DNA from 3 places in the Virgibacillus sp. LDC1 genome. Region 2 is predicted to be linked to each of the others. Evidence: riboswitches for the same ligand, from Rfam matches in the RefSeq annotation. Region 2 holds a riboswitch; each other region holds the start of a gene.

Region 1 (2,250 bases), on a different contig from region 2:
AAGCACTTACATTAATGACAAAGTTGTTACTGCGTCCATTCTATCAGACAGCAAGCGAGATTGGCAATTATTTCTTGGTGAATTTCGCTATTTTTCAATAGCATTAGCCGTCGAAGCATCGGATAAAATCAATATTTTTCCAAAATGGGTGTTTAATGAAGGGAGAGAAGGGTATATAAAGGGTAGAAGATGTGAAGACATGGCGAAGTGAAGTGAACTTGTAGAATAAATTTCATTTTTTTTCGAAAAGCGGGAACTTTTCCGTTGTCCTGAACGTTATAAAGGTATAGACAGAATAAACAAAAGAAAAAAGCCGCTGGATGAGATCGGCACAATCTCATAAGCCCAGGGCTTTCTTGTAAGAGTAAATCAATAAAGTTCCAACATTAATTGTAGTTCACAGCTACAGATTTGTACGTATTTTGACTCATAATTCTCTTAGCGCCTACATATCGGTTGGCATAATAGCTCTGGCTTAGCGGACTGATAATGACACCACGCGAAGATGAGGAATGAGCGAATTTGCCGCTCCCAACATATATACCCACATGAGATACACCTCTACCGGATGTGTTGAAGAACACGAGATCGCCAGCTTTCAGGTTGCTCTTGGATACTGCCGTACCTACTTTGTATTGAGCTGCAGATGTACGCGGCAGGCTAAGGCCAAGCTTCTTGTAAACATAGCTGGTGAATCCGGAGCAGTCAAAACCATTCGTTGTGGTTCCGCCTGTTTTATAAGAGACACCAATGGCTGGTTTGATTGCAGTATTTAATTTGGAATCGGCGAAAGCGCTTCCGGTCCCTAATGTGAGTGCGAGTGCGAGGCCTAGAGAAACAGCCGTTAACTTCTTTTTCAAAACAAAAGCTCCTTCCATTGCCTGCGAGGTTAGCTTAAGGGTTCGGTTGAAGGTCCCCTATGATCCCTCTCTTGCGAGATCAATTCACCCAAAACGGATCCCCCGCTTCCCATATCGTTATGGGAATTCGGCTCCTTAAAATGTTGATGAACCCATTCATTGACGTCTGACGTTCCAACATAGATAACGAATTTACATCGTTCCAACAAAAAGTTACAGTAAAGATGACAAAGTTGTTACTAACATATTCGTTATTTTAGCAGAGTATTAACAATTTGGCAAACGAGGAAAGATCATTTTTAAACAAAAAAACCTGTCCCCATCTTGGGGAAACAGGTTTTTTTGTAATTTGGCGCTCAGAAATTTGTAATATAGAGGATAAATGAACTCTTATTCTTTGTAAAATCAAGACCCGGATAGAAACGTGTCACTTCGGATTACAGCTTATTCGCGAGCATGTTTCATCATTTCAGGGTAACGAATTGTAACGATTAAGGATGCGATGAGGAGGAATCTCTCCACAAATGATATTGAGCGGAAATTACCCAAATTTGGAAAAGTCCATTCAGAAAATAAGAGGCCTGCTGAATAATTAAGCCGATCAACCCGGCCCAGAAGAGCGAAGCCGAGCTCAGGAGCAACAGAATGACACAGGCGGATCCGCCGATGGTGATGGATAACAGCACTGCCGTGCCCAAGCGGCGGAAGAGCGCATGGAGAGAGCTGATCATACCAAAGTCTCCCGTGCGCCCGAACTGCATATAGAGCAATAACAGGCGGATTAGATAGGCGTACAAGAACCAGCCAACGGCATACGGCAGTGCATGAAGGAGCAGAACAGGCTCCTGAATCCCATTTAGCAGAATCGGAAGAATTTTGGGCAGAAGCCAGTAACCGGGCACAAAGGTGAGAATAAGCTCAATCAGATAGAATAGCGTTACAGGTTTCCACAGTTTGCGCATGCCAGTGAAGAAGAATAAACCACGCTCGCCCTTGGCTTCCTGGTGAAGGTTGTAGAAGATGCCGGCCCGAATGAGCGGGGTGAGAACCATCCGGATCAGGAGCAAACCGGCCAGAAGCCATCCGTAGGTGTGGACCGTGCTGCTCAGGGTTAGGCTCATCTCGCCCTCATAGAAGAATAACAGACGGCTGAGCTCGTTAGGGGCAGAATCCGGATATCGCATCAGAAGGGGAACGACTGCCGATTTTACGAGTCGGTACAGGCAGTATCCCCACAGCAAACGGTATAAGAAGAGCAGAATCGAGACGTATAGCTGGTCTTTAACACTGGTCCACCCTTGGCCTGCGTAACTTTTCATGTGCTCCCCCCTCACCATGACAGGCTGCCGAACAGCGTCTCCACAAGCTTGGTAATACTGAGATTCCAGCG
Region 2 (2,250 bases):
TAAAGAATGAAATAGAGGTTAGATAAAAAGCGTTCGGATCGGCAACATAGTTTCATGTTAACCGAGCTTAAGCGAATTAGACAAAAGCCGCCCTTCAAGGGCGGCTTTCCAATTATTTATGGAGAGAGCGGGAAACGGAGCGATCATTTTTTTCGTTATAAGTCCGTAACATGTGACAAGTGATAGGCGTGAACCGTAAGCCGTCATCCGTTTTCACTGGAGGCGAGTTTTTGGTTTCCTGGTTAGGTTTGTTTGTATCCGACAAACAATAAGCGGTTGCTCGCACTTTCCCGCCCGCCGGCGGAAACCGCCGGCTCCAAACCCGCATGTGGAGTGACCTGCAGGCTTGGAGCCGGCGGCTGCCGCTACTCCATGTACTTCGATGCGTCAAACGTAATCATGGACGTATGATTGGCATGTTCAATCAGTGAAGAGAGCTTGGTTACTTCGCGTTCCTTCTTGCGCGCTTGCGCCTGATAGGCTTCCGGATCATATAAGGCGACGTTGAACAGCGTTACGGCACCGTCTCCGCTGCCACGGCTGCTCTGCCGCTCCAGCTTCTTGCGGGAGCCGAGATGAGCAAGCTGTCCGATATCGCTGCGTATCTGTTTGGCCAGCTCGATCGCTTCCATGATGGTCATGTCGGAGCCGTTCCAGCTAATGGTTTGCGTTGTATTGGAGATGGCCATCAGCAAATCCAGCTTTCTGTAATCCGCCGCGGCGGCTTCGATCTCTTCCGTAATGGCATCCACGCTGCGTGCAGGATATTCCGCCGTTTCCCCTTTTTCAATGATCGTGCTGCTGTTATTCAAGCGTTCCGACATCAATTGATTCATGAGACGATTGATTGCTGCCCGGACAGCCAAAGCTTCAGCCATCGTAATTTGAATCATAAGTGATCGATCACCTCTTTAATTTCATTTCTGAATATGTAAACGTATAAATCTGTTAAAAGTTGCTAGATTACTAAAAAAAGCAGTTCGAACAGGAAAGCAGAGTTACATAATTGTCATGACTGTGTGAGATGGTTAACAAATGGACGCCTGAAATTAACCATCTTTACGACAGTTCCAAACATAAAACGATAGATTCTTAGGATATTATTGACAGCATCCTTGCTTGTATACTATATTAAGAGAAGGTTACAAAACGTTAATGAATTTTGCCGAATTTCGTTTGTGAAAACGGGGGAACCGTCTTGGGTGAATTACTCTTGTATATAGAGTATAGGGAACCTTCAACCGAACCTTTAGCTAACTCCGTAGGCATCGAAGGAGAGAACATATTTTGAAGAAGTTTGTCATCACTTTGCTAGGGTCTGCAATTATTTTTTCTTCTGGTGCCGTATCAGCATTTGCTGATCAACAACCGAATTTTCAGTATCAAGTGAAGCAATTGGTAGGAACTCCATACAAATGGGGCGGAACGACTACCAGCGGGTTTGATTGCTCCGGATTTATTCTGTACATGTTTAGAAATTTTGATATGGATCTTCCACGCACTTCCCAAAGCCAGGCTAAAGCCGGTGAACATGTGGATCGCGAAGATCTGCGGGTCGGAGATTTGGTATTCTTCAATACAAGTGGCAGCGGAATTTCCCATGCAGGCGTTTACATTGGTGATGGACAATTTGCGCATGCTTCCAGCAGCAAGGGAGTTAGAATCAGCAAGCTTAGCGATTCATATTACGAGCCGCGTTATGTCACGGCGCGTCGTGTGTTGAGTCAAGAAAACTATGCGAAGCTGGTAGGAAGCGCAAGCTAATTGGATTACGTTGCAGTTTAGGGTTCGATACATAACCAGAAAGCCTGACAAAGGGATGCCCTTGTCAGGCTTTCTTTTTTTAGATATCAGAAAGTATAAACTTCGAAAGCTTGTGACTTGCTGATATCGGAAGAAAAACATCTATTAACTGCGGTCTGTCATCTGTGAAAGTACGTCGATAGACGTTTTTCTTACGATAAGTCTATCATCCCACAGAGGTTGTTCGGTTACTCCTTAACAACAGAGGCATTCACAGCAGCTTCTATTCCATTATTATAGAGACGGAACAAGCCAAGGCGCCAGAAAGCAGCACCTTTCAGATCATAACGCTTGGCCAAGCCGAGCTTATCGTCAACGGAAGTGGCGGTTTCACTGCTTAAACTGATGCCGAGCAGGAGCTTCTGCTTCGGGACACCTGCTTGGAGTGCCAACTGGATCGCTTGGTCCACCAGACTGTTTGGTTCGGGAACCTGAGATTTGGTTCCG
Region 3 (2,250 bases), on a different contig from region 2:
TTCCCGCAGGCTCCTTAATAGGACACGGTGAAATACACCATGGCCCAAGTCCACGACAATCGTTGCCTCTCTCGATACGCTTACGAGGTTAGCTGACGGATTCGGGCGTGAGAGTCGCCCTACCCATAGACCGTTATCTTGTCCATGGGATTCACCCCTGAGAGATAGATTCATCTCCCGACTGGTTCCCCCGTTCCTTTTCCATTCAAGGACTCAGCGAAAATTGAAAACGAGTAGCATGTTATTCTATTAGCCATTGACTAAACATCCAGGTCCAGCAAAACAACACAGCATCAGGTTCGAGCGGTGAGAGTCGCATCATCCTGCAATTTCAGTGAAGGCCTATGGTGCCTTCTCCCGAGATTCGATCCATAAAAGAGCCCAACTGAGCTCTCACACTGTCTGTAGGCCTTCATGGATCGGCTGCCCATTTGCCTGTCTCTGATGTCCGTCAATTCATAGTTCGTATCATACGTCTGGCCCTGCAGGAAGTAAATGTGAGCAAAAACACATGTGGCGTTATGTCGAACAGGAACGGACCAATTCCGGTCCATTATCTCCAGAATACTGCTCTATACTATGTATTTCTCTTGTTTTCTTATATTTATCGTAATCTATCGAGATACCGAGATTTTGCCATGATAATAGATGACACGACCCAATGTACACGTTTTCTTTTGCGGTTTTTATCGATTTTCGGAATGTATCCGTCCCATATGGCCATTTACTTTTAGATTCCTCCGGCGTATGATTCATCCATCTATTCGAAACATTCATTTACGCTGAGCTCCCGACAGATCGGGAGACGGGGGAACCAAAATCGCCAATGGGGCTTCTGTTGGTGAACGGGGTGAATCCGCAGGCCTGATGGTCAGGCGCTGCGGTAGGGTGCTCTCAAGCCCGAATCCGTCAGCTAACCTCGTAGGCGCGTTTTGAGAGAGAACACCACCCGAGCCTTAAGCGGAAGCGGCCACTGGAGTAGGGCCTCTAACGATAAATAGGCCTGGAGAGCGGGGTATCTCTGCTCACCAGGCCTTTTTGCCGTGCATATAACATTCCTATAAAGGAGCGTAGATCATGACGAAACTCATCGAGGCCGCACTGGCACCCGTCATCGAAACCGCATCGCCTGTAATATGTGAAGAGCCCATCCGCAACATGGAGATGTTCCGTTTCGACCAGAGCTCGGCTGAACGCTTTATCCCCTCGAGCGATCAAGGCTGTAACTGCGGTTTGTTTAAAATCAGCTGCGAAAACGCGGCCGGGTATGCCGAATATGCACTGCCAAGCACGGGAGAGTTCGCGGATCTGGTCCGCTGGGCATCCGTCTTTACAAGGCTGAGAGGCATGCCCGTGACGGAGGCCGTTCGCTATGCCCAGAAGCAGCAGCAATGGGGATCTGTACGGATGCAACTCGCCGTATCGGCCCTCGCCGATCTGGAGGCCAATCTGCAACAGCACATCACCCGTAAGCGGTTAGGTAGCCTTCCGCTGGAGCGTTCCTACCTGATGAACTGCTCGGAGGCGTATTATTTCTTCTAGGACGGCAGCTAGAAAGAGCTACCGTCCTCGCTTCCATTGCAATTGGTTGTTTTCCCCCGCTCACTTGAACATATTTTTGAGCACCATCATCAGGTTAGCCGGCTTCTCTGCCAGCCGCCGGGTGAAATACGGGTACCACATCGTTCCGTAAGGCATATAACACCGGATGCGGTAGCCGTCCTGCGCAAGCGCAGCCTGATCGTTCATCCGCAGCCCGTACAGCATCTGAAACTCAAATTCCTGTTTGTCTATGCGGCTCTGCTCGGCAAACACCTTCACCCAGTCGATGATGTGGTCATCGTGCGAAGCAATCGCGACGTAGGCGCCCTGATCAAAATGCATTTTGATCAATTTCTTATAGTTGTCAATAACCTCCCGCTTCTGCTGAAAGGCAATGGTTCCAGGCTCTTTGTACGCCCCCTTCACCAACCGCAGATTAACACCGGCATGCATTAAATTCTTGACGTCCTCCTCCGTACGGAACAAGTAGGCCTGCATCACAGTCCCCACATTGGTCAGCCCCTCTTGATGGAGCCGCAGTGTCATGTCAATCGTGGCCTGGGTGTACGGGGAATCCTCCATATCCAGACGAACGAAGTTCCGGTGCTCTTTCGCCTTTTTCGCCACCAGCTTGATGTTCTCGTAAGCCATCTCGGGGTCCAGTGCCATACCCATCTGTGTCGGTTTCAGCGATACGTTCGATTTCAC

The links. A riboswitch is a leader RNA that binds a small molecule or an ion and turns the genes downstream of it on or off. The one in region 2 is predicted to bind cyclic di-AMP.
Region 1: linked by a shared signal. The riboswitch ahead of OHJ21_RS32310 (C40 family peptidase) and the one ahead of OHJ21_RS12025 (C40 family peptidase) in region 2 are both predicted to bind cyclic di-AMP.
Region 3: linked by a shared signal. The riboswitch ahead of OHJ21_RS22420 (hypothetical protein) and the one ahead of OHJ21_RS12025 (C40 family peptidase) in region 2 are both predicted to bind cyclic di-AMP.

What each region holds. Positions count from the first base shown of each region.
Region 1 is NZ_JAOXLZ010000010.1:17,452-19,701, forward strand. It holds gene OHJ21_RS32310 (C40 family peptidase) at 387-860, opposite strand; cyclic di-AMP (ydaO/yuaA leader) riboswitch at 864-1,003, opposite strand; gene OHJ21_RS32315 (hypothetical protein) at 1,352-2,179, opposite strand; gene OHJ21_RS32320 (M1 family metallopeptidase) at 2,191-2,250, opposite strand, start outside.
Region 2 is NZ_JAOXLZ010000001.1:2,728,485-2,730,734, reverse strand. It holds gene OHJ21_RS12030 (hypothetical protein) at 366-893, opposite strand; cyclic di-AMP (ydaO/yuaA leader) riboswitch at 1,154-1,284, shown strand; gene OHJ21_RS12025 (C40 family peptidase) at 1,288-1,764, shown strand; gene OHJ21_RS12020 (stalk domain-containing protein) at 1,992-2,250, opposite strand, start outside.
Region 3 is NZ_JAOXLZ010000002.1:398,822-401,071, reverse strand. It holds cyclic di-AMP (ydaO/yuaA leader) riboswitch at 62-229, opposite strand; cyclic di-AMP (ydaO/yuaA leader) riboswitch at 771-944, shown strand; gene OHJ21_RS22420 (hypothetical protein) at 1,078-1,542, shown strand; gene OHJ21_RS22415 (proline dehydrogenase family protein) at 1,603-2,250, opposite strand, start outside.